4 regions of the Desulfonatronum sp. SC1 genome follow, and region 2 is predicted to be linked to each of the others. Evidence: predicted binding sites of a transcription regulator. Region 2 holds the regulator's gene; each other region holds the start of a gene.
The links. Region 2 encodes sigma-54, which starts transcription at its own class of promoters, with help from an activator protein. Its sites were predicted from a motif close to CTGGCACGGNNNNTGCTT; they were not measured.
Positions count from the first base shown of each region.

Region 1: a site for sigma-54 is predicted at 2,753-2,770, ahead of nifH (nitrogenase iron protein). Genes of this name have one in related genera too.
Region 3: a site for sigma-54 is predicted at 2,846-2,863, ahead of C6366_RS13100 (YeiH family protein). Genes of this name have one in related genera too.
Region 4: a site for sigma-54 is predicted at 3,513-3,530, ahead of C6366_RS19250 (DUF5320 domain-containing protein). Genes of this name have one in related genera too.

Region 1 covers NZ_PZKN01000004.1:118,453-126,423, reverse strand. Annotated here, with positions in the region: gene C6366_RS03610 (HD domain-containing phosphohydrolase) at 1-554, shown strand, start outside; gene C6366_RS03605 (nitroreductase family protein) at 771-1,283, shown strand; gene C6366_RS03600 (LeuA family protein) at 1,238-2,389, opposite strand; gene nifH (nitrogenase iron protein) at 2,812-3,636, shown strand; gene C6366_RS03590 (P-II family nitrogen regulator) at 3,885-4,244, shown strand; gene C6366_RS03585 (P-II family nitrogen regulator) at 4,241-4,615, shown strand; gene nifD (nitrogenase molybdenum-iron protein alpha chain) at 4,797-6,440, shown strand; gene nifK (nitrogenase molybdenum-iron protein subunit beta) at 6,511-7,890, shown strand; gene C6366_RS03565 (ferredoxin) at 7,940-7,971, shown strand, end outside.
Region 2 covers NZ_PZKN01000021.1:12,598-20,568, reverse strand. Annotated here, with positions in the region: gene C6366_RS11910 (PTS sugar transporter subunit IIA) at 1-96, opposite strand, end outside; gene rapZ (RNase adapter RapZ) at 128-1,027, opposite strand; gene C6366_RS11900 (PTS sugar transporter subunit IIA) at 1,140-1,589, opposite strand; gene raiA (ribosome-associated translation inhibitor RaiA) at 1,593-2,138, opposite strand; gene rpoN (RNA polymerase factor sigma-54) at 2,212-3,645, opposite strand; gene lptB (LPS export ABC transporter ATP-binding protein) at 3,709-4,434, opposite strand; gene C6366_RS11880 (LptA/OstA family protein) at 4,431-4,982, opposite strand; gene C6366_RS11875 (hypothetical protein) at 4,995-5,555, opposite strand; gene C6366_RS11870 (pseudouridine synthase) at 5,876-6,760, shown strand; gene C6366_RS11865 (phosphoribosyltransferase family protein) at 6,757-7,674, shown strand; gene gcvH (glycine cleavage system protein GcvH) at 7,898-7,971, shown strand, end outside.
Region 3 covers NZ_PZKN01000024.1:32,650-40,620, forward strand. Annotated here, with positions in the region: gene C6366_RS13090 (sigma-54 dependent transcriptional regulator) at 1-13, opposite strand, end outside; gene C6366_RS13095 (DUF3365 domain-containing protein) at 45-2,627, opposite strand; gene C6366_RS13100 (YeiH family protein) at 2,995-4,776, shown strand; gene C6366_RS13105 (hypothetical protein) at 4,805-5,083, shown strand; gene C6366_RS13110 (NF038143 family protein) at 5,211-5,822, shown strand; gene C6366_RS13115 (NF038143 family protein) at 6,002-6,613, opposite strand; gene C6366_RS13120 (radical SAM protein) at 6,734-7,789, shown strand.
Region 4 covers NZ_PZKN01000010.1:95,109-103,079, forward strand. Annotated here, with positions in the region: gene C6366_RS07505 (NifB/NifX family molybdenum-iron cluster-binding protein) at 1-332, shown strand, start outside; gene C6366_RS07510 (hypothetical protein) at 471-866, shown strand; gene C6366_RS20655 (FmdB family zinc ribbon protein) at 894-1,139, shown strand; gene C6366_RS07520 (MBL fold metallo-hydrolase) at 1,198-2,055, shown strand; gene C6366_RS07525 (Mrp/NBP35 family ATP-binding protein) at 2,187-3,050, opposite strand; gene C6366_RS19250 (DUF5320 domain-containing protein) at 3,122-3,502, opposite strand; gene C6366_RS07535 (response regulator) at 3,823-5,787, opposite strand; gene divK (DVU0259 family response regulator domain-containing protein) at 6,131-6,484, opposite strand; gene C6366_RS07545 (universal stress protein) at 6,653-7,552, opposite strand; gene hmcF (sulfate respiration complex iron-sulfur protein HmcF) at 7,597-7,971, opposite strand, start outside.

The sequences.
Region 1 (7,971 bases), on a different contig from region 2:
TGGATGGCGAGATGCAGCAGGTCTATGACATGCATCCGGCCATCGCCGCGGATCTGTTGAGCCATATTCCCCGGCTGGAAAATGTTCGGGAAATCATCCTTTATCAAGAAAAACACTATGACGGGGAGGGAGCGCCCATTGGCGGGAAAACCGGGTCGGACATTCCCCTTGGCGGACGCATCCTGAAAATCCTGGTGGACTTCGACCAATTGGAAAACTCCGGCAAGTCCGCGGAAAAGGCCTTGAACATTCTGCGCGGCCGGGAAGGATGGTACGATCCTCAGGTGCTGGACGCTCTGGAAAAGGTGCTCAGCCGCAAGACCGTGTATGAACTGCGGGAGGTCCGGGTGGACCAGTTGGAAAGCGGGATGCTCCTGGCAGAGGACGTTCAAAGCCAAAAGGGCATGCTGCTGGTAGCCCAGGGTCAGGAGGTCACTCCGGTGCTGATCACCCGCTTGCGTACCTATGCCGGGATCAGCGGTGTGCACGAACCGATCAAGGTCCTGGTACCGCCGATGGAAGAACGCGACAAACAGGAACAAGAGCAGTGCTGAAGCCGTTTAGGGGTCTGGCTGTTTCTGAATTGCCGTTTGTGAATCGTGGGACAGGCAGGATGCCTGTCCCACGATCTTGACTGCCTACTGCTGCCCATTCACGGCAGAAAAAGCACGGGTGATGAAAACGGTGAATCGAGACCAGCCAACTCCCTGAGGGGCTCGCGGAGTGTATCCGAACGGACGCACCTTGACAATTTAAGGAGGGAACAAGGTATGGACGTCTTTGAAACAATGCATACCCGACGCAGCATCCGCAAGTTTGACCCGGACAAGCCAATCTGCGAGGCGGATTTGGAAAAGATGCTGGCCGCGGCCATGACCGCCCCCAGCGCGGGCAACGCCCAGCCCTGGCATTTCGTGGTGGTCACGGACCCGGGCTTGAAGGACGTGCTGTCTCGGATTCATCCCTATGTGGGCATGCTTCGTCAGGCTCCAGTGGGCGTCGTGGTCTGCGCGGAACTCGGCTTGGAAAAATATCCCGGCTACTGGGTCCAGGATTTGGCCGCGGCGGTCCAGAACCTGCTCCTGGCCGCCAGGGGCTTGGGGCTGGGCTCGGTCTGGACCGGGGTAGCTCCGATCCAGGAGCGGATGGACGCCGTGCGCCGGATTCTGGGTCTGCCCAGCGGAGTGGAACCCCACGCCATCGTCCCCCTGGGCTGGCCCGCTCAGGAGTTCACGCATCAAGATCGATTCAGGAAGGATCGTGTCCACGTCAATGGATGGTGATCCTCCGCTGATCCCGAGACCAACACGTGAAATTCCGCTTCACGCAACGGCCGAGCCAACTTACGAGAAAGTAAGCGGATACGCCGGATCAGATTATTTATCTTGTCATCGGGCAAGGTGAAGCCCTCAAGGTGAGCGGCGTGGCGGACGGCTGACTTTCCGATTTTGTCGCCCAGACCCTGCTTTCTGCTTGCGCCGATTTTTTCCGGGGCATAGGGTTCGAACAGGCTTTGGTCTTTCGACAACCCTTGCAGGTGCAACCCGGTTTCGCAGGCGAACAGATCCTCCCCGACCAGGGCCTTGTTCCGGGCCAGGGGCACCTGGGCCGCCTCGGCGACCATACGGGCCAGGCGGATGCACTGCTTCAAATCATAGCCGGCTCCTCGCCTGAGGTTCAGGTGACCGGCGACCTCTTCCAGGGCCGCGATCCCGGCCCGTTCCCCGATTCCCAGCACGGACACATCCACGCTTTCGGCTCCCGAAGCCAGGGCGGTGATGGCGTTGGCCGTGGCCATGCCGAAGTCGTCATGGCCGTGAAATCCCACGGCAAGCTCGGTCCGATCCGTGAACCAGCGCACAAGTTCCGCGGTTTCCAGCGGTGTGAGCAGACCCACGGTGTCTGAAAGGCGGATCCGTCCGCCTCCGCATTCCTCCACTACCCGAACGACTCGCAGGGCGAAATCTTTGTTCGCACGGGACACATCCTCCAGCCCGATCCCGACAAACGCCATCCCCAGCTCCGACGCCCGGCGCAAGATGTTTTGAAGCCGAAGCAAAAGGCCATCCCGATCAGTGCCGAGGCGGTGCTCAATGTGGGCGTCCGAAACCGGGACGCCGAAATGGATGCGCTGAACGCCCATGGCGGCCAAGCGATCCAGGTCCAGGAGCCGCAACGGCGACCAGACCGTCAGCCTGGCCCGCTCAGACGGATCTTCCTTTCGTCCGTGCCGGAGCAGGTCCGTCAGCCCGTCCTGCCCGGCCCAGCCTATCTCCACCTCATCTATCCCCGCCTGGATCAATCCGGAAAGGATGTCCCGACGCAGCGCGTCTGAAAAATAGACGCCGAACATCTGCGCACCTTCGCGCAACGTACTGTCGATGAGCATGTGGTTTCCTTGTCGTTGTTTCGGGAGTGGCTATCACGCCCTTTGACCGGAACAAGCAGGATCGGTGCCATGGTACGTTTCTCGCGTTTCCATCGCCAACCTGTAGGGGCACGGCGCACCGTACCCCTGCGGAATTCCGTGCCCTGGCCATCACCCCGCGACATTCTCGCCAACCTGTAGGGGCACGGCGCGCCGTGCCCCTACATAATCACGGGCCCCTACAAAACCGTGATGACCTACAAAATTGTCGTTCACCTTTGTCTTGTTTGTATGGGCGGCCAACTGCTTTCATTTCGACAAAATATTATTACAACTAATTGAAATAATTTATTTTAATTCATTCAGGTAATCCAATTTCAGTCCCTGGCATGCTCCTTGCCCTATGCCTTCCATTCTCAACACTCAATCTTCGGGAGGAATGTATGCGCAAGGTTGCTATTTATGGAAAAGGTGGAATCGGAAAATCCACGACAACACAGAATACCGTCGCCGCTCTCGCTGAGATGGGGCGCAAGGTGATGATCGTGGGATGCGACCCCAAGGCGGACTCCACACGCTTGCTGCTGCACGGTCTGCATCAGCGTACGGTCTTGGACACTCTTCGTGAAGAGGGCGAGGACGTGGAGTTGGAAGATGTTCTCCTGGGCGGATTCGGTGGGACGCTCTGCACGGAGTCCGGCGGTCCCGAGCCCGGTGTGGGCTGCGCCGGCCGGGGCATTATTACCAGTATCAATTTGCTGGAGCAGCTTGGCGCGTACAAGGAAGACAAGAATTTGGACTATGTTTTCTACGACGTTCTGGGCGACGTGGTCTGCGGCGGGTTCGCCATGCCCATTCGCGAAGGCAAGGCTCAGGAGATTTACATCGTCGTCTCAGGGGAAATGATGGCCATGTATGCGGCCAACAATATCTGTAAGGGCATTGTCAAGTTTGCCGAGGCAGGCGGCGTGCGGTTGGGTGGACTGATCTGCAACAGCCGAAATGTGGACAACGAGCGGGAGATGATCCTGGAGTTGGCCAAACGCTTGGGAACCCAGATGATCCACTTCGTGCCTCGCGACAACATGGTTCAGAGGGCCGAAATCAACCGCAAGACGGTCATCGATTTCGAACCGACGCATGCTCAAGCCGATGAATACCGAGCCCTGGCCAAGAAAATGGACGGCAACGAAATGTTCGTCGTGCCCAAACCCATGGAGATCGAAGAACTGGAGACACTGCTCATTGATTACGGCATCGCCAACTAGTTTTCATCCGAAAACGGCCTTTTTCCCTTTTGGCTGCGTCACTCATCACAATTATTCGTCAACGTATTGAAATACGCCTCCTCATAATTGCTTGAGTTCCTTGCCAAAAGAAAAAAATCCTCGTTTTCGGATTGAAAACTGCCAGTTTCATTATCTGAAAAAGAGAGTTTTCGGATGAAAAACAACGAGATTTCAGTTTTTCAACCCAGTGTATTCCACATTTCAACCAACCATAAGGGAGAAGCGATATGTTGATCATGGTCAGGGCGATTGTGCGGCCCGATAAAGCGGATGATGTTTTGAAGTCCCTGATGGATGCCGGCTATCCGGCGGTGACCAAGTTTTCCGTGGCCGGTCGCGGCAAACAGCGCGGCATCAAGATCGGGGAGGTCACCTACGACGAGATCCCCAAGGTGTTGCTGATGAGCGTTGTCGGCGTCAATGACAAGGATTTCGTAATCAAGACCATCATGGAAGCCGCCCGGACCGGTGAGAAGGGCGCGTTCGGCGACGGCAAAATTTTTCTGAGCCCGGTAGAGGAGATGTACACCATAAGCTCCGGGATCAAGGAGACCGAAGGAGCGGACTTGAAGGGGGTCGGAGTATGAAGGAGATCATTGCCGTCATTCGGATGAACATGGTTAACAAGACCAAGGAAGCCTTGGCCGAGGCCGGGGTACCGGCGTTTTTCGCCCTGGAGGCCCAGGGCCGGGGCAAGGGATTGATCAATTCCGCTCTGCTCAAGGGCGCGGAGAAGGGCTACGAGGAAGCCGCCGAGCTTCTGGGAGAAAAGGGTCGCCTGTATCCCAAGCGCGTTTTTTCCGTGGTCGTCACGGACGACCAAGTGGAGGACGTGGTGAACACGATCATGGACGTGAACAAAACCGGCAAGCCCGGAGACGGGAAGATTTTCGTCAGTCCGGTCTTTGACTCCGTCCGGGTGCGCACCGGGGAGAAAGGGAACAAATCAATCGACTAGCAGTCCGTTGAAAAACTCCCAATTGCCGCGTCGCCGCAAGAAAATCAAACTCTCACGTATGAAGAAATTCGCTTCGACCTTGATTTTCTCTTGCTCCTTGCTCTTGGGGTTTTTGAACGAACTGTCATGTGAGGACTGTCTCAAAAATGAGTAGGTAAGCTTGGCCTTGCCAGGAGGAAACATGACCGCCATCACGAAGAAAAAAAAGTTCGTCCAGATAGATCCAACCGATTTGGTTCAGGATCTTCTGAAAAAATATCCGACCAAGGTGGCCCGGAAGCGGGCCAAGCAGATCATGGTCAAGGAGGCCGAAGGCGCGGCGACTCCGGAAATGGGCGCCAATGTCCGGACCATTCCGGGCATCATCACCATGCGCGGTTGCACCTACGCCGGTTGCAAGGGCGTTATTCTCGGCCCGACCCGGGACATCGTGAACATTACCCACGGACCCATCGGCTGCGGGTTCTACTCCTGGTTGACCCGGCGCAACCAGACCTACACTGAGACGGACGCCGATGAAAATTTCATGACCTACGCTTTTTCCACGGACATGAACGAAAACGACATCGTTTTCGGCGGGGAAAAGAAGCTCAAACAGGCGATCAAGGAAGCCTACGAGCTGTTCCATCCCAAGGCCATCGCCATCTTCTCCACCTGCCCGGTGGGCCTGATCGGCGACGACGTGCATGCCGTGGCCAGGGAGATGAAGGAAGCGCTGGGCATCAACGTCTTCGGTTTCAGCTGCGAAGGGTACAAGGGCGTCAGCCAGTCCGCGGGCCACCACATCGCCAACAACCAGATTTTCAAGCACGTGGTCGGCACCAAGGACGAGATCAAGGTTGGGGAATTCAAGATCAACCTGCTGGGGGAATACAACATCGGCGGGGACGGCTTCGAGATCGACCGGATTCTGGACAAGTGCGGAATCACCGTAATCTCCACCTTCAGCGGCAATTCCACCTACGACCAGTTTGCCACGTCCCACGCCGCTGATCTGAACACGGTCATGTGCCACCGCTCCATCAACTACGTGGCCGAGATGATGGAGACCAAGTACGGGATTCCGTGGATCAAGGTGAACTTCATCGGCGCGGAGGCCACGGCCAAGTCCCTGCGCAAGATCGCCCAGTACTTCGACTCGCCCAAGCTGACCGAGCGGGTGGAAGCGGTGATCGCCGAGGAAATGCCGACGGTCAAGCTGGCCGTGGACATGGTCCGCCCCAGGACGGAGGGCAAGACGGCCATGCTCTTCGTGGGCGGCTCCCGTGCCCACCATTATCAGGAGCTGTTCAAGGAACTGGGGATGCGGACCATTTCCGCGGGATACGAGTTCGCCCACCGCGACGATTACGAAGGACGCCACGTGATCCCGGAGATCAAGATCGACGCGGACAGCCGGAACATTGAGGAACTGGAAGTGGAGCCCTGCGCTGAGAGCTATAATCCGCGTAAAACACCGGAAGAAATCAAGAAGTTGGAAGAGTCCGGTTTCAAGTTCAAGGAATACGAGGGAATGATCCCGGATATGCCGACCAAGTCCCTGGTGATCGACGATCTGAACCAGTACGAGGCCGAGAAGCTGATAGAAATCATGAAGCCGGACATCTTTTGCGCCGGAATCAAGGAAAAGTACTCGGTCCAGAAGCTGGGCATCCCCCTGAAGCAGTTGCACAACTATGACATCGGCGGCCCCTACGCCGGGTTCAAGGGGGCCGTCAATTTCTACCAGGACATCGATCGGATGGTGAACAGCAAGGTCTGGTCCTATCTCAAGGCCCCCTGGCAGGAAAAACCGGAATTGTCCGCGACCTATGTCTGGGAATAGTCCCGAGGCGCGATGAGCAAACCAATGACGCGATTGTTTTTAAGGCATCGCATTAAGAGAGGAACGGAACATGACGCTGCTTCGACATACACCCACTGAAATCAAGGACCGCTCCGCGCTGTCCATCAATCCGGCCAAGACCTGTCAGCCGGTGGGGGCCATGTACGCGGCCCTGGGGATTCACGGCTGTCTGCCCCACAGTCACGGTTCGCAGGGCTGTTGCGCCTACCACCGTAGCGCTCTGACCCGGCACTACAAGGAGCCGGTCTCCGCGGCCACCAGCTCGTTCACCGAAGGCGCTTCCGTGTTCGGCGGCCAGGCCAACCTGCTTCAGGCCATCAACAACATCTTTACCGTGTACGAGCCGGACGTGATCGCCGTACACACTACCTGCCTGTCCGAAACCATCGGCGACGACGTGCCCCAGATTACGGAAAAGGCCCGTCAGGAAGGCAAGATTCCCGACGGCAAGTTCGTGGTCAGCGCCTCCACGCCCAGCTACGTGGGCTCCCATGTGACCGGTTTTTCGAACATGGTCATGGGCACCCTGAAGGGCTTTGCCGCAAAAACCGGCAAGAAAAACGGCAAGGTAAACATCATCCCAGGGTTCGTGGAGCCCTCGGACATGGAGGAGATCAAGCGTCTGGCCGCGGCCATGGGCGTGAAAACGATCCTCTTCCCGGACACCTCCGGCGTGCTCAACGGCCCCCTGACAGGCGAATACAAGATGTTCCCGGACGGCGGCACGACCGTCGAGGAATTGCGCTCCACCGGGGATTCCGTCGGCACCTTGGCCCTGGGCGAATGGGCCTCGGCGGACGGAGCCAAGTACCTGGATTCCACCCACAAGGTTCCGTGCAGGATTCTGGATCTGCCCATCGGCCTGAAGGCCACGGACCGGTTTGTCGACGCCCTGCGCCTGATCTCCGGATGCCACGTCACGGACCTCGTGGCTCATGAACGCGGCCAGCTGGTGGACCTGATTTCGGACATGCACCAGTACTTCTACCACAAGAAGGTGGCCCTGGTGGGCGACCCGGACCAGGTCATCGCCCTGACCGAATTTCTGACCTCCATCGACATGTGCCCGGTGCACATCGTCACCGGCACTCCGGGCAAGAAGTTCGAGGCCCGGATCAAGGAAATCACCGCGGACAGTCCGTTCCCGGTCAACGTCAAGGCCCACGGGGACATGTTTCTGCTGCACCAGTGGATCAAGAACGACCCGGTGGATCTGCTCATCGGCAACACCTACTGCAAGTACATGGCCCGGGACGAGGACATCCCCCTGATCCGCCACGGCTTCCCGATTCTGGACCGCGTCGGCCACCAGTATTTCCCCACGGTGGGCTACAAGGGCGGATTGCGGCTGCTGGAGAAGATTCTGGATGCGTTGCTGACCCGCATTGATCGGGATGCCACGGAGGATCAGTTCGAGTTGGCGATGTAGGGAGTTTTGGTAGGTATCGACCTGAACGTTGAAATCAAGGAGAGAGAGCGTGGAAAAGCCGAAACATCATTTGTTCGTCTG
Region 2 (7,971 bases):
GAAATAGCAATCCTGCTGGGGCCCGAGAATCAGCTCCGCGGCCTTGAGCAGGTAAGCTCCGTACTCCGTATGCGTGACCAACACGACTCCAATCACCGCATGCTCCCGAAAAAACTGAAATCCGGGTTCATCCCAGATTCAGGTGACGATGTTCAATGGTAACGGAAAAACCGGCGGTCGTCAGCGAGGTCAATACGGCCTGGGACACGGCCACCGAACGATGCCGCCCTCCGGTACATCCCAGGGCCATGGTCAACCGATATCGGCCTTCCACCGCGTACAACGGCAGCAGGTACCGCAAAAAATCCTCGAATCGCCCGATGAAGTCCCTTCCCGGATCGTCGTTCAGCACGTAACGGACAATGGACTCGTCCAGGCCGGACAAGGGACGCAGTTCCGGAACGAAGTAGGGATTGGGCAGAAACCGTAGATCAAAGACCAGATCCGCCTCCAGAGGAACGCCATACTTGAAGCCGAAGGAAATCAAATGAATGCGCATTCCTTCGCCAAGATTCTGATCCAGAGGCCATTTCTCCTGAAACACCCGCCGCAGTTCATGGATGGAAAAGTCCGACGTGTCCACCACCAAGTCGGCATGCTTGCGCAGCCCCTCCAGCATGATTCGTTCCCGGCAGATAGCTTGGTCCAAACCCATGCCCTGGGCTTCCAGAGGATGAGGGCGGCGGGTGGTGGCGTAGCGCCGGATCAGCACGGCGTCTCGAGCTTCCAGAAAGACCAGCTTCGGGCTCATCCCGGCCTGATCCATCCGCTCCACGAACTGCTCCCATTGCAGGGCGAAGTCCGGTTGCCGCACATCCAGCCCCAAGGCCACCCCGGCGTACTGATCCAGCTTCATCTCATCGGACAGAGTCAGCAACTGTCCGGCCAGTCCGGCCGGCAGGCCGTCCACGCAATAATACCCCAAATCTTCGAAGACGTTCAAAACCGTGCTTTTTCCGGCCCCGGACTGTCCGGCGATCATGACCAGAGAGAGTTCGCTCGGTTTTCGCGGATGATCCACGCTCATTGCTCTTTGCCTCTTTTCGCGTCCTTGGGCACGCGGTACCCGTGTCCAAGGACGCGGACACCGTAGGGGCACGGCGCGCCGTGCCCCTACGGTGTGGACGGTTCAAACACCATCACGCCGAATTGAGGGCGTCCCAGAAAAGCTCCTTGTCCTGGGCCGTAAGAAAGGCGTGCCGAAAGGCCTCGTCCTTGAGCAGCCGGGTAATGGACGCCAGGATGCGCAGGTGCATCCCGGCGACTTGTTCCGGGGCCAGAACCATGAAAAAAATATGGCACGGCTTGTGGTCCAGGGCGTCGAAATCCACGCCCTCGGAACTGCGCCCGACCACCAACACGATCCGCTCCAGCCCCTCCAGCTTGCCGTGGGGAATGGCCAATCCCTCGCCGATGCCCGTGCTCCCGAGGCTTTCCCGGTCCTTCAGCACCCTAAAAGCCGCCTCGGCGTCCAGGCTCGGCTCCTTTTGGGCCAGGACGGCGACCAATTCCGCCAGCACTTCCGTCTTGTTCTTGGCTTGCAACTCGGGGAGCAGCAAGTCCTTGCTCAAGAAATCCCTGAGGACCATCGATTAGATTCCCGGGTCGATCAGACCGAAGTCGCCGCTTTTACGACGGTAGATGACGTTGACGCGCTCGATGTCCGCGTTAAAGAAAACCAGAAACTCGTTGCCCAGGGCTTCCAGCTGCATGGCCGCTTCATCCACGGACATAGGCTTGGGCTCGAAGTTGTCGGTTTCCGTGATGGTCTGTGCCCTCTTGCCGGTCTCATCCTGAGTGAAGGTGATCACGTCCACCCGGGCGGGCTGGTTCTTCTGGCCGCGACGATGGTCCTTGTTCTTCTCCTTGATCTTGCGCACCTGAGCCTCGAGCTTGTCCAGGACCAGGTCGATGGTGGAGTACATGTCCTCGCTTTCGGTGGTGGCGGAGAAATGCATGTCCTTGCCCGTGAGGACCACCTCGGCCATATGGCGATACTTTTCCACGGAAAGGTTGACGGCCAGCTCGCCCTGATCTTCAGGACGCAGGTAGCGGTTGATCTTATTGAAGCGCTCGCGGGCGTAGCCCTTGAGGTGATTGGACGGCTCGAAATTCTTGAATGTAAAAGTTATTTCCATGCGACACCTCCGAAATAAAACAGGTTCTGGGTTGGTTTGAGGTTGTTCGCTCCGTTGGGAGCGTCTGCGAAGGTTAAAAAATGGCCTTGCGCTTGGAAGACGACTCGATGTTCAGCGCCATGCGATACTTGGCTACGGTCCGGCGAGCGATGTTGACGCCCAGGGACTTCTTCAAAAGTTGCGAGATCAGTTCGTCGCTGAGTGGACGCTTGGGGTCCTCTTCAGAAATCAGCTTCTTGATCTCCGCCTTGACGCTTTCCGATCCGGCTTCCGAGCCGTCGTCCATACCCAAGGCGCTGTTGAAGAAAAATTTCAGTTCATACGTTCCGTGGGGCGTGCTCATGTATTTGCTTGTCGTTATCCGGCTGACCGTGGACTCGTGCATGTTGATATCCAGGGCCACGTCCTTGAGAATCATCGGCTTCAGATGCGTCACCCCGTGACGGAAAAATTCGATCTGGAACCGAACAATGCTTTCGGCGACCTTATGCAGGGTCCGCTGGCGCTGGTACAGGCTTTTCATCAACCAGTGGGCGGATCGGACCTTTTCCTGAATATAGTCCTTGACCCCCTTGTCGTGAACAGACAGCTCCTTGGCGTAGGCCTCGTTGATCATCAAGCCCGGTATCTCGTCCTCGTTCAGAACCACGATGAAATCGCCGCCGTGCTGGAGGATGTAAACGTCCGGGCTGGTGAACTGAGGGTCCTCGGAGCCGAAGCTTTTGCCGGGCATGGGGTCCAGGCGCTGAATGCAGTCCAGGTAATGCTTGATTTCCTCCATGGAAAGCTTGAACTTTTTGGCTAACGGCTTGTAGCGCCGCTTTTCCAGCTCCTCAAGATGGTCCTTGACCAGGGAGACCAGAATCGGGTCGTCCAGCCCCAGTTCGTCCATCTGGACCAGCAGGCACTCCCGCAGATTTCTTGCGCAGACCCCCACGGGGTCCAGGCGCTGCATGATCCGCAGGATCCGCTCCGCCTCCTCCGCCTCGCACCCAGCCATGGCGGCGATGTCCTCAATGGACTCGCAAAGATACCCCACGGCATCCAGGTTGCCAAGGATCACCTCGCTGACGGCCAGTTCCCGTTCCGACAGGGCGGAAAGCCGCAACTGCCAGGAAAGATGGCCAATCAGCGTGGACTTGCCGGCCAGCCGGGCCTCGAAACTCATTCCCTCTTCCGGGATTTCCCAGTCCCGGCCCTGGATCTGTCGACTGATGCTGGAAAATTCTCCCAGGTAGTCCTGCCACTCAGAATCGTGAAGTTGCCGGGGCTCCTCGACGTTGACGGACTGGAACCGGCTCTCCGCGGGATCCTTTTTCGGGGCTTCCACCGTCTCGTCAATGCTTTCCGGCACGATTTCCAACACAGGGTTTTCCAACAATTCTTGCTGGATGCTTTCCACCAACTCCAGCCTGGAAAGCTGAAGCAGCTTAATGGCTTGTTGCAGTTGGGGGGTCATCACCAACTGCTGCGTCAACTTCAGTTGCTGGCGCAGTTCAAGAGCCATGTCGCGTTCTCGCCTCCATGACCGGGCTGAACAGTTGGAACGCCATTCCCGATTGTTGATCAATCATAAGCAAAAGTCCTCACCGAGATAGACCTTCCGAGCGATGGGGTCGGCCACGATGGCCTCCGGCGACCCTTCAAAAATGGCCCGTCCTTCGAAGACGATGGACGCCCTGTCGCAAATCTTCAGCGTTTCATGGACGTTGTGATCCGAAATCAACACCCCGATCCCCCGCTCCTTGAGGGACATGACGATCTCCTGGATGTCGTCCACGGCCAAGGGGTCGATGCCCGCGAAGGGTTCGTCCAGCAACATAAATTTTGGATTGCGGATCAGGGCTCGGGCGATTTCCAGGCGGCGGCGCTCCCCGCCGGAGAGAAACATGGCCTTCTGGTCGGCCAGCTTGGCGATGCCCAGTTCCTCCAACAGGGCCTCGGCCTTTTTGCGCTGCATGGCCGGGGTGAAGTCCGTGTACTCCAGAATGATTTGCAGATTCTGCATCACGGTCAGCTTTTTGAAGACTGAACTTTCCTGGGGCAGGTAGCTCAACCCCAACCGGGCTCGTTCATGCAGCGGCCAGGTGGTGATCCGCCTTCCGTCCAGGTCCACCACCCCGTTGGTGGGCTTTATCACCCCGACCAGCATGTAGAACGTGGTGGTCTTCCCGGCTCCGTTGGGGCCTAAAAGGCCGACGATCTCTCCCTGCTCGACCCGGATGGAAATATCCCGGACCACCTCTTTCTGGCCGAAGCTTTTGCGCAGATTCTTGCCGGAGAGAAGGGCCTTCACCGCGCCCCCTGTTCCCGAGGCAAAAGAAACATTCCTTCCACTCGCCGATCGGTGCGTCCCTGCACATCCACCTCTCTTTCTTCAACATTGAGCGTGATCACGTTGCCTTCCAATCGGGTCCCGCCTTCTTCCACCCGTGCGTTGCCCTCCAGGCGCAAGACGCCCTGGTCCACCCAGTAGGTGGCCATATCGCCGTGACCGACGCGATCCTCGTGCTTCAAGAAGACCTGGCCCAGGGCGATCATTTTTTCTATGTCCACTTGAGCCTCCATGTCCTGCTCCGGCGACAAGCCCTCGGGGCGAGCCTCCCGAGGCAGGGTTCGCAGGAGAACCACCAGCCGTTCCGAACGCAGCTGAAAATTCGGCCTGTCCACCCGAACATCTCCGATGAACTCGATCTGGTGGTCGCGATGGGAGTAACGTAGCCGCTCCGCTGTTATCCGCGTAGGAATGGCCTCGTCATCCTCTGCGGCGCAGCTCCAGCCGGGTACGAGGAACAGCGCTAGCAAGACCGAAAAAGCGAGCCAAAAGAGCCGCTGCAGTGACAACCGCGCTCTCATCTACAACCCTTGCGTGAAACTGTCTTTGGCGATGACGACTTCCACCCCGCCCTCGGCATTGACCACCCAGGTGTGCAGGTCCACGTCACCCCGCTGCGAGCGGAGTTGCAGCCCCTGGCGGTCGAGGAGGATGTCCCCGTGCAAAAATATAGTTTCATCAATCTGGACGAAAACGGCCTCGTCGGAATTGAGGTAGGTAGGACCATGTTCCATATGCACTCCGGACCAAAGCCGGATATCGCTGGTAGCCTGATCCACCTCCCCCAGGGGGGCGCTGACGATCACGGGAATGTCCCGACCACCCAGGCTTTTTACGATGGTCGGGGCGTTGAGCAGCACCATCTGCTGGCCTTGGTCGTAGGACGCGGACAGAGCCCGCAGGGTCCAAAGGGTTCGCCCTTCCTGGCCCAGGCGCATCTCCACGCCGCTCATGCTCACGTCCGTGTCCGCTGCGCCGGAGATGGGACCGACGGTTCGCCGTTCCACGGGTGCATCACCGGGAAAGAAATACAAACCGAGCAAGAACAGGATCAGCGCCCCGGCAATGGCTTTCCGACGCATGTATCCCCCACAGTTTAGAATCGATAAAAAATTGAGAGTACAATCTTTGCAAGAGAAAATCGAGTGCCGGTTTTCATCCCCGTTCGCCCCCAGGTCGCGGACCAAAATTCCGGCATGACAACGAACAACGAACAACGAACAACGAACAACGAACAACGAACAACGAACAACGGCTATAGACGGCACTTGCCATGTGGTCAAACCGGAACCCATCAATAACTTGTGGCATGTATGACCTGGATGCCCGCCTTCGCGGGCATGACGAGATTGGCGATACGTAGCCATTCCAAGCCATTTCCTGCGATTCAAGGAATCCAGTCTTGACCCCCCCGCTCACCAGGACCTATGCTCTCTGGATGAATGATTCTGGAATGCGGGATTCAGCGGCAAACACTATGCAGGCTGGCCATGCCCTCCGGCTGAACAAGGCCCTGGCCCAGGCAGGGCTCTGTTCCCGCCGGGCCGCGGACGACCTGATTCTGGCCGGGGCGGTCACGGTCAACGGAACCGTGGCCGACTCGCCGGGAATCCGCGTCGATCCAACCGTGGACCATGTCCGGGTCCACGGACGTGATATCCGCCTTGGTCCAGTCCAGCCGTCCGACCACCTCTATCTGGTCCTGCACAAGCCTTTGGGCGTCGTCACCACGGCCCATGATCCCCAAGGCCGCAAAACCGTCCTCGACCTGCTTGCGCCGGACATCCGCGGTCGCCGCCCTTTTCCCGTGGGCCGGCTGGATCTGCTTTCCGAGGGCCTGCTGCTACTGACCACGAACGGCGAACTGGCCCTGCGCATGACGCATCCCCGCTGGGAACACCCCAAGGTCTACCATGTCCGCGTTCGTGGCCGGGTCACCCCGGAAAAACTGGCGACCATGCTCGGCGGGATGCGTCTGGCCGAAGGAGACCAACTCGCGCCGGTTCGGGCGCGAATCATTGAGGACCGCTCACCCCGAACACCGGATAACGCCGTGACCCTGGAAATGACCCTCCGCCAAGGCGTCAATCGCCAGGTCCGCCGGATGTGCCGCGACCTGCGGCTGCACATCATCCGCCTGCGACGCGTCTCCCAAGGACCGATCCGCCTGGGCGACCTCCCTCCCGGTGCGAGCCGGCCGTTGACAGACCGAGAAGTTAAGGCCCTGAGCGCTTCCCTTGACCTCCTTCTTGACCCTGCCCTTGACCACCATCGGGAGCCATCATGATCCATCTTTTCTTCTGTCCGCAAATGACCGAAATGGCCCTGCGCATCCACACGGCCCACCCCGACCGAATCACCCTGGGCCGGATCGACTGGTCCTATTTCCGGGACGGCTTTCCCAACCTGCGCATCGAGAACGCACCGGGATTGCGCAACCGCGACGTGGCTTTCCTGAGTACCCTGACCACGCCCGGCGAGATGTTCGCTCAATTGGCCGTGCTCTTTGAACTGCCCCGCTACGCGGTGCGCTCCTTCAAGTTGATCCTGCCCTATTTTCCTACAGGAACCATGGAGCGGGTGGAGGAAGAAGGCCAGATCGCCACGGCGGCCACCCTGGCCCGGCTGCTCTCGGACATCCCCCTGACCATGTCCGGCCCGACCCAGATCGTGATCTACGACATCCACGCCCTGCAGGAACGATTCTACTTTTCCGACAGCGTGATCCCCCGGCTGGAAACTGCGGTCCACCTCCTCAAGGATCAGGTTCGCGCCGAGCCAGACCTGTCCATCGCCTTTCCGGACGAGGGCGCCTGGAAACGGTTCGGGCGACTGTTTCCAGAATTTCCGCAAATCGTCTGCCTCAAAGCCCGCCGGGGCGACCGGCGCGGGGTCTTAATCAAGGAAGGCGACCCGGTGGACCGGCACGTGCTCATCGTGGACGACCTGATCATGTCCGGCGGAACTCTGATCGAATGCAAAAATCTGTTGTTGGAAAAAGGGGCGGCCCGAGTCAGCGCCTTCGCCACCCACGGCGTTTTTCCGAACAGCTGTTGGTGCCACCTGGAAAATGAGGATTTCCAAACGGTCTGGATAACGGATTCCTGCCCGGAACAAGCCGAGGCCGTCCACAGCAGGCCGCCTTTTCAGGTCATTTCCCTGGCTCCTGATATTGCCAGAATCGTCCTTGAACCGTTATGAGCCTCGAAACGCTGAAACGTTACAGTCTGAACCTTTGTAACTACTCAGCTCATCCGGGGATATATTCGGACTGGATACCGGCCTTCGCCGGTATGACTGACTTGAAACGACATGGTACGCTACGTCATTCCGGCGAAAGCCGGAATCCAGTGTTGGAGGATGACCATACACCGTGTGTGCTGAAAAGTTGCGAACCTTTTACCCCTAATTCAAGGAGCATCTGATGATTCCCAGTGATCTGCTCTATATGGTGTCCCACGAATGGGTCCGCGTCACCGACCAGGAAGCCCTGGTCGG
Region 3 (7,971 bases), on a different contig from region 2:
TGAATTGATGCATGGTCGTTCCTCTTATTCGTTCACGTGCACGCTCAATTGATCTCTCCATCCAGCGGAAGATCAATCCGGAACTCCGTCCATTCTCCGGGTTTGCTCAGGACACTGATCTCTCCGCCGTGTTCCCGGACAATGCCGTAGCTCACCGAGAGTCCCAGGCCGGTGCCTTCTCCGGTGTTCTTGGTGCTGAAAAAGGGATCGAAAATTTTATCCTGAATGTATTCCGGTATGCCGTGTCCGTTGTCCCGGATCACGAGGCGGACGGTTTTGCTGGCGGGAAAGTAATCGGTTTCCAAGGCGATACGGCCTTCGCGGCCATCGATGGCCTGATGGGCGTTCATCAGCAGATTCAGGACCACCTGCTTCATTTTATTCACGTCCATGCTCTGCGACGGCAGGTTCGGGTCCAACTTTCGCTCCACGACGACGCCTTGCTTCTTGAACTGCTCAGCAACCATTGCCAGGACGTCGTCCACAATCTGGTTGAAGGACGCCGATTGCTTTTTGGTCTCCGGGCTTCGGGCGAAGTGCAGCAGGTCGCTGACGATGCGCTTGCAGTTCAGGGTCTGCTTTTCGATGGTGCTCAGATCCTTGAGTCCCTGGGGGTAGTCCGCGAGCTGGCGCTTGAGCAACTCCACGTAGCACAGGATCACCCCCATGGGGTTGTTGATCTCGTGGGCCACGCCGGCTGCCAACTGGCCCATGGCCACCATTTTTTCAGTCTGCTGGATTTTCTGTTCCACATGCTTTTGGTCGGTGATCTCCTTGACGTAGCGGATGACGCTTTCCACTTCCCCCTGTTCGTCCGTGACCGGGTAGCAGTGGACCTGGAAAATGCCGCCCTGCGCCGGGCAATTGCTCTCATAGACCACCGCCGACTTGGTGCGCATCGCCGTTTTCAGGCCGCATTCCTTGCACGGGGTTTCCCCGCTACCGTGGATTTCGAAGCATTTTCGGCCAATGACCTCGTCCGTGTCCACGTTGTAGCGCTCGGTATAGGCCTTGTTGACCATCCGGATGCCGAAATCCCGGCCCATCAGCACTACCTGGTCAGTGATCCCGTCGAACACGGATTGGAGCAGCTCCTTGCTCTGAATCAGCTTTTCCATGTTTTGCAGGCTTTCCACGGCGATACCGATTTGGCGGCCGATGGACAGCAGCAGTTCCATCTGCTCCTGGGTGACAAACTTGCAGTCCACGCCGATGAAGGAGAGAACTCCGAGGATTTCGCCTCGGCAAAGCAGGGGAACGTTCAGGTTGCCGGCTGCTCCCCGGCGGTCGAAACAACTGGCCTGCCCGTTTGCGGCCTGGGCAATGGCGTCCACCAGGCGATTGGGCCGGGCCTCCAGAACCGTGGGGACGACGTGTTGCAGTGGAATGGCGGGCGGCAGGTCAGGGGCGTTCTCCTGGTATTGCAGCGACAATTGATGATGGGCCTTGTCGTAGAGGTAGATGCCGGAGCCCTGGGCCGGGAAGACCTGGAGGGTGCGTTGCTGGACCTGCGGCAGGATTTCGGACAGCGAGACCGCGGCCGTGGTCAGTTCGGCCAGGGCGTTCAGGGTCTGCAATTCCTGTTTTCTGGCCAGAACCTTTTCCTGGAGCATTTGCTCCGATTGTTGCAGGGCCGCGGTTCTGCGGGCCACCTTGTCTTCCAAGTCCTGAGCGTATTCTCTCAGTTCCTGGCGGGTCCTGCTCAGGTGTTCGGCCATGCTCACGGCGGCTACGGTCAATTCCTGGATCTCGTCCCGAGGGTCCATGGGATTGGGCTTGGGTAAAAACTCCTGAAGACTTTTCTCCTCAACTTCCCCCCGAAAAATGTTCAGTACTCCGTGCAGATTGTTGACCACGGCCCGGTTGAAGATGAAGGCCATGAGCAGAAAGAAGAGGGTTGCCCCCAAAAACAGGGAAAAGAAGACCGAGGCCGCCTGGTCCCGAATCTCGGCCAAGGCCTTGTGCACCGGAATGCCCACGGCCATCACCCCCGCCAGGTCCCCGGGCTGGTTCCAGAACCCGCGCTCCGTTCCGTACATGTCCAGCATGTCCCGTGGGGCGTGGACTGGATCGCCATGACAGCTCATGCAGGATTCCTCGAAGTAGACGGGCTTGAAGCGCATGAACTGCTTTTCGTTCTCGACGTTCAGGGTTCCCTGCCAGTTCTGAAGTTCCGGATTGATCTGGAACAGGTTGATCATCGAGAGTTCCAGGCTGTTGGCCTCGGACCTGGGATTGCGGGCGTTGCGAGCCACGCGCCGGTATTCGTAGTGGGGCAGAACCTGATTGAAATTGTCCATCACGGCCCGTCCGACGTACGAGGTGGACATGGCCTGGACCATGAAGAACTCCTCGCCGAACTCCTCGGACATCCGCGGCCGCAGCTCGTCGCGGACATACTTGCGGCTGGCCTCCACCGCGGCCATGACCATCATGGTCTTTTCATAGGCGTGTTTTTCCATCTGCGCCGTCTCACGCACATAGATCAGATAGGCCCCGGCGAAGCAGACCAGGAGCAGGCTCAAGCCCGTGGCCAGCAGGAACCTGGACCGGAATCCCAGGGATTTGTGAAAGAGGTGGCTTTTTCCTGACTGGCCGGTTTCACCGGTGGGGCTTTTGATAGGCATGGCGGATCTCTATGGGAGTCGAAAAGTGTTTGTTGGGAGGCAAGGATAGCATACGTTTCTCATGGCTGTATTGCAAACTATAGTTGTCAATGTGGTGCTAATAGGTGTTTCTAGTGGTAGGGTGATGAATAAAAGGCCCTTGTGAAGACTGTTTCTATGTGGTTGCTAATACCCTGAGATAACGTGCTAATTTTTGATTTCTTGGCAATGTGGATCGTTTGGCTCGGAGTTTGCTTTACTATGAGAAAAGATTCAATCGCCACGGTTACGCGGTTCACGTCAAGGCGGTTTGCACAGGGCTTTCCGGGATGGCGTGAGAGGGCCGCGTTGATGGTATCAACCCGCAACATTTAAGGAGGTTTTTCACATGGCGGAAAACCAAACGGACAATGTGGTTACCGAAACCAAAGTTCCTATGCTGACCCAGATGCACACCACCGAGGACTGGTGGGCTATCTGGCTGGCTGGCATCATCCTCATCCTGGCCATGATCGCGGCCATGGCCGCCCGGCCCAATGTCGAAAGCATGGCGGAATACCGGGCGACCATGGAAAATGAATCGGAAATGGCCGGGTTCCGGACCATCGCTTTCACCGAGGCCGAAGCTCGGTTGAATGCCGTCCGGGCACGCGACAGCGGATTTCTCAAGACCATCAATGACCTTATGGCTCGGCCTGGTCGATGGACCACCAATCCCCTGGATTCCCTTTACCGCAGTGATGCTGCCGCGGCGGAAATCCGGGCGGCCAACGCCCAGCGGTTGGAGCAGGCCACGGAGCGTCTGAACACGGCCCGGGCCAACGCCCAGGAGGCAGAAGACCTGGCCCGTGAGGCAAACTTTCAGAACACCCAGCTCAACCAGGAAGCCCGCGCCCTTCTTGGCGAATGGCGGGCGGCCCGGAGCAGCCATTCCAGTGCCCGTAGCGCGGCCAACACCCAGCCCTTCAACCGGATTCCCACCTTGCTGGGGCTGATGGTGGTCATGGCCTTGATTTTCTCCATTGGCGGCAAGTTCATGGGCCATAACCTGAAGCACTACTTCATCGGCTTTCCCATTGTCTTTGGTTTGGCCGTGCTCTCCTACGTCATCGCCAACCAGGAAACCGTCAGGGCCTATGGATTCTCCTACGTCTTGTGGGGCATCGTCCTGGGTATGCTCATCTCCAATACGGTCGGTACGCCGAAATTCCTGAAGAGCGCGGCCCAGACCGAATACTTCATCAAGACCGGCTTGGTCCTTTTGGGCGCGAGCATCCTGATCAACCTGATCATCATGGTCGGCCTGCCCGGCATCTTCGTCACCTGGGTGGTCACGCCCATCGTGCTCATCGGAACCTACTGGTTTGGGCAGAACGTGATCAAGATGGAATCCAAACAGTTGAACATCACGGTCTCCTCGGACATGAGTGTTTCCGGCGTGTCCGCGGCCATCGCCGCGGCCGCCGCATCCCGGGCCAAGAAGGAAGAATTGACCCTGGCCATTGGTATGTCCATGATCTTCGTGGTGGTCATGATCTTCGCCCTGCCGACCTTTGCCAACTGGGTGGGCATGCATCCGGTCTGGGCCGGGGCTTGGATCGGCGGTACGGTTGACAACACCGGTTCCGTGGTCGCCGCGGGCGAGTTGATCGGGCCGGAAGCCATGTACGTGGCCGCGACCATCAAGATGATCCAGAACGTGATGATCGGCGTAATGGCCTTTGGCGTGGCCGCCTACTGGTGCTTGAAGGTCGAGCCGGAGCGGGCCTGCGCCGCTGGGGCCGCCCCCATGAAGTTCACCGCCGCCGGCGCTTTGTCCGAAATCTGGTACCGGTTCCCCAAGTTCATCCTGGGCTTCATCGGTGCTTCGGTCTTCTTTTCCGCCTTGGGTGCGGGCATGGGCGAGGATTGGGCGCAAGCCATGATCCGCAACGGTATCCTGGCCTGGGCCAACGGATTCCGTGACTGGTTCTTCGCCATCGCCTTCGTGAGCATCGGTTTGAGCATCAGCTACCGCGAACTCAAGGAACCCCTGAAGGGCGGCAAGGCGCTGCTCCTGTACGTCTGCGGTCAGGGTTTCAACCTGATGCTGACCGCCTTCGTGGCCTACATCATGTTCATGGTCCTGTTCCGCGACGTCACCGACAGGCTGATGGGCATGGGCCTGTAGTCGTCTGATCAGCATGGAGCAGGGACCATTGCCCTCCAACAACCAACAGGCCGGGGACGGGAAACCGTCCCCGGCTTCCCCTTTACGCCGCTTGCTGCGCCTCGGGCTGGGCGTCGCCTTGATTGTCGGCTTTATCGCCATGCTGAACAACTTGGAGCGGCTCATCGGCAAAAGCGAGACGTTGGAGACGTTGCGCGAACGGGACATCTACGTCGGAGCCTGGTATTGGGACACCATCCAAGAAGTCTCCGAAGCCATGAGCTTCATTCGCGGAGCCTTGGGCAAAGGCGACAAAAAGGAAGATTGAGCCAAAACGCTTTAGGCTTAGTCATAGCGTATGCGCGGTCAAGTCTTTTCGAGTGGCCGGAATCCGGTTACAGGCGGCTTGCGGATAAAGGCAACCTTCCCAATCCCCTCCAAACGGAGCATCATCCGTGCCCGCTGATTCCGAATCCAAACTTCTCAAGGCTCAACTCAAGGCGATTCTGGCCGAGGAACGGGAGTTCGCTTCCAGGGTGGTCTATTACCGCCGCGCCGATACCCAGTCGCCGTGGTGGCAAAACTTCATCCCCTTCAAATTTCTGGTCGAGCACTTCGGTCGCAAAAAGGAAACAACGCAGTTCAGCCAAAAACATCTGCGCTTCAAGGAAACGGCCTTGCGAGCGGCGGAGGAAGCCGTCCGGTCCGGGAACGCGGAGCGCGCCCGCCGGGAAATGAAGGGTGAACTACGGGAATTCTGGATGCGCGAGCAGAAGCTGGAGTCTCGGGAAGTCTATGAAAACCTGTCCGCCATGATGGATCTGCTCATGGATCACTACCTTGGGCTGCTGCAAACCAGGGAGCGGGAATACCTGCTGATGGTCCGCGGGGCCTACCAGAACCGCGCAGCATACCAGGAGTACCTGACCCGCATGGAGCATGTGGAGCACGCCGTTGACCAAGGCGTGGTGGAGACCCTGGGGAAGATCTGGCCGGACCCGTACATCCAGAGCAAACAGAAAGCGATCCGGGACGTCCGCAAGCGGGCACTGGATGACGCTTTCTGAGAAGGCTTTCTAAAACTGCTCCAAAAATGTGGCAATGGTGCTTTTAGGCAATGCCCGGCCATATTGAGCAGTTACGGTTTTCTCCCAAAAAAACGAAAAACCGCGCTCCACATTGGAACACGGTCATCCTCGTCTTTATATTTCCGCCTTCTGCTTTCTGACTCCTGAATTCCTTTTTTTCAAACTGCCTCCCCCTGAAAGAAAAACCGCATCTCCTCCTCCCGCATCTCCGCCATCCGTTTCTCGATCCGACTCATGACCGCCCCGGACTCTTCCGAGGTGTGGAAGTTCTCTCGCAAGTGGCGGTTGGTCTCGTCTTCGGCCTCGGCCAGTTTGTTCAGGTAATACCGATACGCGCCGGAAGACCCGTATGCGCCCCGGACCAAATCCTCCAGAGCGTCTCCCGATTGTTCGAGCAGGGTTCGATAGTGCTTTTCCATGAGCTTCAGGATGGCAATCTGCTTGACGGCCAACGTTCGCTCCGTTTCGGACTCCAGTGGAACCTGCGGGAAATACTCAGCTGCGCTGTAGTCCTGGATTTCTCCGGTTTCGATGTCTTGAAGAGCCTTGTCCAAAGCCTTTGTTTTCGTGCCCAGAATATTGCTCGCGAAGGTATGGATACCCGTCTTGTATTGGGTCATTTTCATCATGTGGTGCACGAAGAGCACCGGCAACAAGATCATCCAGACCGAAACCTCGGGCTTTTTGACCACGTCCTTGGCCAAGCGGTAGGCGAATTGCCGCTCATGGGCGAGGATGATGTCGTACTTTTCCCGTAAACTTAGTGACAAGTGGGACTCCTTGAGGGAAGTTGTGGTGGATTGCCGAGCCTGTTAGACAAAAACAAAGGGATTCAATTAGTCTTTTTCGGCCCGAAAGGCAAAAATGGGATGAATGAGGGAGGAAACGTCATGGGTGAGACAGAGCGGGATTCCCTGCCCCAAAAGCTCCGCCAATGGTGGGAATACAAGGTGTTGCTGAACCCCAAGGACTGGATGCAGATCGAGGTCACGTCCAAGTGCAACGCGGCCTGTGCATACTGCCCACGAACCGTTTACCGCGAGCATTGGCACGACCGCTTCATGTCCCTGGACACGTTCCGTCGTCTGCTTCCGACCCTGCGCAAGACCAAGTTGGCCTATCTCCAAGGCTGGGGTGAACCGTTTCTGCACCCGGAATTTCCAACCATGGTCCGGCTGGCCAAGGAGGCCGGATGCACCGTGGGCGTGACCACCAACGGCATGCTTTTGAACGAGCAGCGCCTGGCTCAAGTCATGGACGCGGGCCTGGACATTCTGGCTTTTTCCCTGACCGGCACGACCCCGGAACGCAACGATCCGGCCCGGGCCGGAGCGCCGTTGGTCAAGGTGCTGGAAAAGATGACGATGGTCCAGCGGGTCAAACGGGAACGGGACAGCGTCAAGCCCGTGGTACACATCGCCTACATGCTGCTGCGCTCCGGCCTGGACGATCTGGAAGGGTTGCCCCGGCTGATGGCCGACCACGGGGTGGAGCAGGCCGTGGTCAGCGTGCTGGATTTCGAGCCGGGCGTGGAATTATCCGAGGAAGTGCTCGCGCCCAAGGACGACCAGGAACTGCATGCCCTGGAAGAGCGCTTCACCCGGCTGCGCGAGGCGGCCGTGAACCTGGGCGTGACCATCCACACGCCCAGTTTCGCCCCCAGGGGCAAGGACGATCCGGTCTGCGCCGAAAACGTCCAGCGAACTCTGTTTGTCTCCGCGGACGGCGAAATCTCCCCCTGCGTCTACGCCAACGTCCCCGTGGACCAGGCTGAATACGCCCGCCAGGGCCAACCCGCGCCGTACAGCCGGGTCACCTTCGGCAACGTCAACGACGAACTGCTGCCCGTGCTCTGGCGAAGCAAACCCTACGAGCAGTTCCGCGAAGGTCTGGAAAATAACAGACCCGCGGCGATTTGCCGGAATTGTCCGAAGCGGAAGAGGTGAGTTTTTTCAAGAATTTCAGCAGAGACTGGTTGAGTTGAAGAATTACGTCCATGGACACCTCCCCTTGCGATATGATTGCATTCCTAAAAATATAGGTATTTTTTGGAATGCAATCCATGATTCATGGAAAGGTGATGGGGATGAGCTTTTCATTAAGCCGTAATGGTCATCCAGGTTTCATG
Region 4 (7,971 bases), on a different contig from region 2:
CCGCCGTCGGGATGCATTTCGGCCATTGCGATCTGTACACCATCGTGGAAGCCAAAAACGGGGAGATCGTGGACGTGCGAACACTGCCCAACGTCCCCCACCAGCAAGGCGGCTGCATGGCCCCGGTCAATCACTTGGCCCGCAACGGCGTCAAGGTGCTCATTGCCGGGGGCATGGGGCTGCGGCCGTTGATGGGGTTTCAGCAGGCTGGAGTACGGGTCGTGCATGGTGGCGGCTTGCCTTCCGTGGGCCACGCCGTGCAAGCCTTTCTGACGGATTCCCTGCCGACCTTCAGCACCGAGAATACGTGCGGCGGGGGAGCACAGCACTAACCGATCTTCCTCATTGCCACGCAGATAATCCGACGTTTCTCTGTGCCGCTCTTCGCACGAAAAGCGTCGGATCATCTTTTCCATGAGGTACTATTGAATCGCCCTGTCGCGAAGTATCGGGGTCAAGGGAGGAGACGCATGCAGATACTGATAGCCACCAATCGTTCAGAGGAATTATTCGCTCGTTTTTGCGACGCGTTGCGACAAGAGGTGGAAAATGTGGAGTTACTGTTCACCCACAACTGGACCAACGTCCTGGCCGCGGTGAAGGTCATGCCGCCGGGATTCCTGATCCTGGACCAAGGCCTGCCCGAAGGCGAGACTTTGGATCTGGTGCGTAAATTGATGTCGGTGAACGTGGCGGTGAATTGTATCGTGATCACCGATCTGGACGACGAATCCTTTCACGAAGCTGGAGAAGGCCTGGGGATTTTCGCTCCACTGCCCGTGGAACCCAGCTTTGAGGACGGAGAGGCCTTGGCTCGACGTATAAAACGGTTTATAGGAGGCGCGGGCGTACCTGCCTTTTCATGATCCTGAACCCTAAACCCGAGAGTTTCCATGCCCATTCACGAATATACCTGCGCTTCTTGCGGGAAGATGTACGAGGCCATCCAGATAGGGAGCCGGCCACAACCGGGATGTCCGTTCTGCGGGGCGGAAGAGGCGACAAAAGTGCTTTCCGTCCCTGCCTCTGGCGTTGGTTCCGTCCGACAGGCCGTTCCTGGTCCGAAAGATCACGGATGCTGCGGGGAGCGGCCCGGCCAGAAGGGCTGTACGCCTGGTTCCTGCTGCGGCAGAAGCTGATCACTCCTCATCGAGCGAACCGCTGGAGCCGATTCAGGCTGAAAAGGGTTGAAAAGGCATGCGCGTCACTGTCCTTGTGGACAATAACACTCTGACGGACCGCTATCTCCTGGGTGAGCCGGGCTTGAGCATTCTGCTGGAGCACGAGGGGCGGCGGACCCTGCTGGATACCGGATACTCGGACGTCTTTTTGCGCAACGCCGCTAAGTTGGGTCAGGATCTGCTGCATTTGGACAGGGTGGTGTTGTCTCACGGTCACCTGGATCATTCCTGGGGCCTGACCGAACTGGTCCGCTTACGCACCGAGGCGGCAATCATGCGGCGCACTGTCCCGGAGACCGAATTGCTGGCCCATCCATTGGCCCTGCATGGCAAATACCGCGATCATCTTCCGGAAATTGGATCATTAATGGATGTCGAGCGCCTCGGATGTCACTTTCACCTGAATCTGCGCAGCCGCCCCATGCAGCTGGGTGGGGGACTCGTCTACCTGGGCGAGATCCCGCGACGGTTTGCTTTTGAACTTGTCGAGTCGAAAGAGAGGATGCACAGGACGCACGACGGACCGCAACCGGATGTCCTCTTGGACGATACGGCCCTGGCGTTTCGTTCCGCCAAGGGCTTGGTGCTGATCACGGGCTGCTCGCACAGTGGTATTTGCAATATCGCGGCCCAGGCAATGGCCTTGACCGGCGTGGATCGGGTCGTGGACATCATCGGCGGGTTGCACCTGCTTGGCGCCTCACGAGAGCGTCTGGAAGAGACAACGAATTACTTGGCCAACGTCGGACTCGAGGCCCTGCATGCCTGCCATTGCACGGACCTGGAGGCCAAGATCGCCCTGGCCGGACGGCTTCCTGTTCGGGAAACGGGCAGCGGGTTGATTCTGGAATATCCCGGGGAGGACGCGGCTTGAGTCGGCGCTTAGGTTCAGGGCGTTGCCGTTTCGGGCTTTTTAAGCGTCTGTATAGTTGCGAAAGGCGCTTAAAAAACCCAGGCCGCCCAATGCGGCCTGGGTTCAAGCGAGGGAGGCGGAACAATTTTTGGTTAATTCTCAGCCAGCCGGCTCTCCGAGATCGCCAGAATCGGCTTGATTATGTGATGTAAAGCCTGGGCCGTGGGGCCTTCCTGGTGGATGCGCAGGAAGGCGAAGCCTTCGTCTCCGGAGCGAACCACTTCCGGATCCAGGGGAATCCTGCCCAGAAACGGAACGCCCATCTCCTCGGCAAGAGCCTGTCCTCCTCCGCTGCCGAAAATATCATCCACATGACCGCAGTGGCCGCAGACATGGCCGCTCATGTTTTCCACGATGCCCAGAACCGGGTTGCCCACCTCGGAGCAAAAGGTCACGGACCTCCGGACATCATCCACGGCCACTTCCTGGGGGGTGGTTATGATCAGGGCCTTGGCCGACGGTCCCAGCAGCTGGAGCACGGACAAGGGCTCGTCCCCGGTCCCCGGCGGGCAGTCCACGACCAGGAAATCCAGGTCGCCCCAGGTCACGTCGCGCAGAAACTGCTTGATCATCCCCATCTTTACCGGACCACGCCAGATCACGGGTTCCCGGTTGTTTGGCAGCAAAAAGCCCAGTGACATGACCCACAAATTCGGACCGGCATTGATGGGCTCCAGACGTCCGGCGTCAATATGCGGGTGCTTTCCGCTCAGGCTGAGCAGTCTGGGAACGCTGGGACCGTGGACGTCCACATCCAGCAGACCGGTCTTCATTCCGGCCATGGCCAGAGCCTGAGCCAGATTTACGGCCACGGTGCTCTTGCCCACGCCGCCCTTTCCGGAAAGAACGACGATTTTGTTTTTGATCCGGGCAAGGCTGGCCAGGAGAGCTTTTTCTTCCTCGCTCTGCCCGGCGCAATCCTTGTCCGAACACGTCTCGCAATCATGGTCGCTCATGATGCGCATACTCCTGAATCTGATGGTTGGAGGGTGCGGGTAATCGGATACTGTCCAACATTTTTCGATGGCTATGACAGGTTCCAGCAACGATGTATCCGCAGGCGTCGTTGCCTGAGGCGGTTGCCGGGCATGGGTTTTGGGGTTGTCGACGCACCGGGCTCGCCAGATCCGGTAGGAACGGATGCCGACGCCTGAGCGGTGCTTCCGTCTTGCTGGTTGCGCGAGCCACTTTGGCTCCAATCTCGACCTTGACCTTTGCCTTGACCTCGTCCCATCCCCTGGCCGCCTTGACCGCGGCAACCGCCACGGCCTCGCCCTTGACCTTGACCCTGTGGGCAATTCCCATTGCCCAAGCCACTTATCGCGCCCTGTCCGGTGGGTCCGGTTCCATCACCTTTTGGCATGACAACCTCCTGTGTGCTGTTCCTTGATTGGGGTCTGTTGACCATGTAAAGGCTTAAACACAATCTGTGCCAAACGAAGAGGTGTAATTATTTTATGTGGATAGCGCGAAAAGATGGCAGGGTGATCGCAAACTGGGCTTGTAATGCGTCTTGGGGTGGATAATAGGCTATTTTTACGCCCTTGGAGCCCGCTATCAGAGTGGAGTTGTGGTAGCAGCACTATTCAAAGACTGATGCAACGGCATATGGCCACCGAGGTCCATGAAGACGGACCCATCGTCCATAGCTCCCGGATTTATTCTCTTGAAATGAAAGGGTGGAGCGAGGGGACGGAAGGCAATGAGATCGTCCCCTCGAAAAAACTATTATGCGCCGGACTCTTTCAGCTCGGGCGATCGCCGACTTGGACAAATCGCCGGTTGTTTCCGAGGCAGGGTGATGGTGAAGGTGCTGCCGTTGCCGGGTTCGGACTCCACGGCTATGGAGCCGCCGTGTTTTTCGATGGTCTGGTTGGAGATGAACAGACCCAGGCCGGTGCCCTTGCTGCCCTTGGAAGAGAAGAAGAGAGTGAAGATTTTGTCGCGGGTTTCCTTGTCCATGCCCTGGCCCTGGTCCTTGACCGTGATGACGACGTGGTCCGGGGTTCCCGAGGCTGAAAACTCGACCTGGCGTTGTTCGTCCGCAACTCCCTCGCAGGCATCCACCGCGTTTTCCAAAAAATTGACCAGGGCCGCGGAAAGGGCGGCGGCGTCGATCTCAAAGGAGCCGAGGTTCTCTTCGGCATGAAAGGAGAATTGGACGTCGGCTTTGTCCGATCGCGGGCGAATCAGTCCGGCCGTGTCGGCCAGGAATTTTGCCGCGTCGAGGTCCTGGACATCGAGGTCCCGGGACTTGGCGTAGTAGAGGATGTCCAGCACCAGCTTGCGGACCTTGCCGATGATGTTCTTCAGGGTGTTCATGGCGTCCGCGACCTGGTCGGGCTGATCGTTCTTCAGTCCGGATTCCAGGCGGTACATGCCGCCGTCCAAAGCCGTGAGCAATCCCTTGACCCCGTGGGACATGGAGCCAAGCATGATGCCCAGGGAGGTCAGGTGGTCCTGGAGACGTCGAATTTCGGTGATATCGGTGTACATTTCGATGACTTGGTGAATGTCACCATGAGCGTTGCGAATGGGCGAGGAAATCGCCAGCACGTTGAGCTGCTCGCCGTCCTTGGTGGTGACCACGGTTTCCATCTGATGCGACTCACCGTCCTGGAGCGTTTGCTGCATCAGGCAGTCCGCACAGGGTGCTTCCCGGCCCTTCTTCTCCCGATAGCACCTCAGCCCCTCGGCCTCGTTGAACTTCTCCTTGAAGCGGCGGTTGGTCTCCGCGACGGTGAAGTCCGGGTTTTGCACCGTAATATAGCAGGGGACCTCATCGAAAAGGCGCTGGTATTTGCGCTGGGTGGCCAACAGTTCATCCCGGAGGCGGCTGAGTTCCGTCATGTCCACGGCGATGCTCAGAACCAGTCCGACCTCCCCACCTTTGTCCAGGATCGGCGAGGTATGCGCCGTGACCGGGATCGGCGTTCCGTCCTTTCCGGCCAGGGTCGCTTTGAGGCGTTGACCGTTTCCCGACAGAAAGGTCGCCTGGACGGGACATTCGGAATCGGCGGAGGCCTCCTGGGCGTACATCTGGGGCGTGTTCATGCCGTTGCAATCGCCGATGCGCTCTCTGAACAGACTGTTGCAGGCGACGACCCGCAGGTCCTTGTTGTGCAGGGATACGAGGCAGGGCAGTTCGTTGAAGAGTCCGGTTCGGTTTTCCACCTCGGTGGTGATTCCGGATAAAAAATCACTGAATTTTTCCACCATTTGTCCGGCGGCGGTCTGGCGTTCCAGCTTGACAATGTGCTGGGTTTTTTCTTCCACGAGGCGTTCGAGGTTCTCCGTGTAGTTCCGTAGCTGGCGTTTCATGACGATCTTCTCCCGAACGCGGTTCAGGGAGATTTCCAGCACGTCGTCGTTGATGGGCTTGGTGATGAAGTCCGCGGCTTCGTGTTTCAGAGCCTCGATGGCCAGTTCCAGATCACCATGGCCGGTGATGATCACCACCTCCACGTCAGGATAGTCTTTCTTGAGCCGCCGCATCAGCTCGATCCCGTCCATGACCGGCATCTTGATGTCGGTGAGCACGATGGAGGGCTGGAAGTCTTGGAAGACTTGCAGCGCGACGCTTCCATTCTCTGCGGTCTTGACCTCGTACCCCATGTCTTCCAGGGTCAGTCCCAGAAACCGTCTGATTCCCTCTTCGTCGTCGACGAGCAGTAATTTATTGTCCGTGATCATGTTTGCTCCAAATCAAGGTGAAGGCGTAAAACGGGCCATGCAGAATATCCCGAGCCAAGAGGGCGGCTTTGTGCCGATCATGCCGAACCTTTCGTTTCCGAATCAGTCATGCCCTCGCAGACGGGTATCCAGAATCGGAATGAGGCCACACACGGAATGTGCTGAACAGCTCCAGTGGTGGAAGAAAAAGGAGTAAAAGGGACGGGCGGAAAAGGCAATCCACGCATGGCGAAAAAACACCCCGTGGATGATGGGAGGGCGATATCGGAAAGCGATGAAAATGAGGACGTCCGCCCTTGCTCCGCGGATGGAACAAGGGCGGACGATTATTCGAGGGACTGACTCAGCCGATGGTCTGCTTGACGATCTTCAACAGTTCGTCGCGGTCAAAAGGCTTGGTCAGGCTGGCGACGGCCTTTTGGATCGCATACTGGTTTGACGGCAGGCCGCTGATCACGATGATCGGGATTTTCTTCAGTTCCGGGTTCTGGGTCAGTTTGCGGTAAAAGCGTGGACCCCATTCATTGGGCATTTCCAGGTCAAGGGTGATCAGGTCCGGTTTTTCCTTGGCCACGATGTCGTGGGCCTCGGAGCCGTCGTTGGCTTCCACGGTTTCATAGCCGTTGTCCTTGAACAACTGGGTCAGGTACGAGGTGATTTCCTTGTCGTCGTCGACGACCATGATTTTCTTCGCCACTGTACACCTCCTGGTGAGATTCGGAAGGAACTTCCAATCCTTGAGGTTGCCGAAATCAACGAGAGCCTGGCATACATGCAAAGGTATTTCGTCTCGCATGCGATGCCCTACAATTCCACCGCCCGGGTTCGGAGACATCGGGCGGTGGACGCAATGCTCGCAATACTTCTAGACCTTGTCCGGCCTGTTTACGCTGACCACCGGGCAGTTGGCCCGAAGGATCACCTGTTCCAGGGTCGAACCCATGCTGGCCAGTTCCGGATCCAACTCTGTGGTGTTGTGGGCCAGGACAATCAGGTCGGCCATGCGTTCTCGGGCGATCTTGACGATTTCCACGTAGGGATTGCCTTCCCAGACGTCGACTTCAAAATTCTTGAAATCGCCCATCTTGGGGCCGTACACGTCCCGCAGGCGTTTGCGAAGCGTGATCAGTTTGTCCTCTATATCGCTCTGGGCCAAGACCTTGCTGGTGATGTCCAGGGCGTGAAACAGGGTCATTTCACAATCGTACTCCTTGGCCATGGAAAGGGCGTACTTGAAGGCGCTTTCCGACTGCTTCGAGAAGTCCGTGGCAAAGACGATATGGGAGAAGCCGCCCATATACGATGCGGATTCGCGGTGCACGGTCATCACCGGGCACTTGGCGGCCTTGGCCACGCGTTGCAGGGTGCTACCGGGGTAGCCCTTGGAATAGATGGAACTGGAGTCGCCGGAATGCGCGCCCATGATGATCATGTCCGCATCTTCGCTGCGGGCCGCCCGGAGGATTTCCCTGTGTGGCAGGCCTGTTGCCAGAAGGATACGCGAGCTTTTGCATTCCTCAAGCTGCTTGGCGTAGGTGTTTTTCAGTTCTTCCTCGACCCAGGCCATGTAGTCGTCGTCGACCTCCACGGCCTCCTGGGAGCGCACGTCGCTGACCTCCTGATAGGAAAAGCCCTTCTTGGGCACGCCGGCGACGTGAAAGAGCAGCAGTTCCGCATCGTACCGTTTGGCCATCTCAAAGGCCACCCGCGCGGCCCCAAAACTTGCCGGAGAGCCTGTGGTCGCCAAAAGAATCTTCTTCTTCATGAGTTACCTCGTATGTGCTGACTGTTGGTGCGACAAGGCAGAATTTATTCCTCTTCGCCTTCCTCATCCTGGGGCTTGAGGTGATCCGGGACGATCATCATTTTGATCACCAACGGCTTGAGGAAGGACCAGCGCAGGCCCATGGGATATTCTTCTTCCAGGTCGCGGATGGCGTCCCAGCAATTGTGGCAGGGGGCGACTACGAGCTTGCACCCTGTGGCTAAAATCTGCTCCCTCTTTTTAAGCAGAGCAATGTTTCGCTGGGGGCGATACTTCCCGATGCCGTTGAATCCGCCGCCGCCGCCGCAGCAGTAGTTGTACTCCTTGTTTGGGGCCATTTCCACGAAATATCCCGGCTCCACGATATAGCTCATGATTTCCCGGGTGATGTTCTTCAGACCCTGGTTGCGGACATAGTT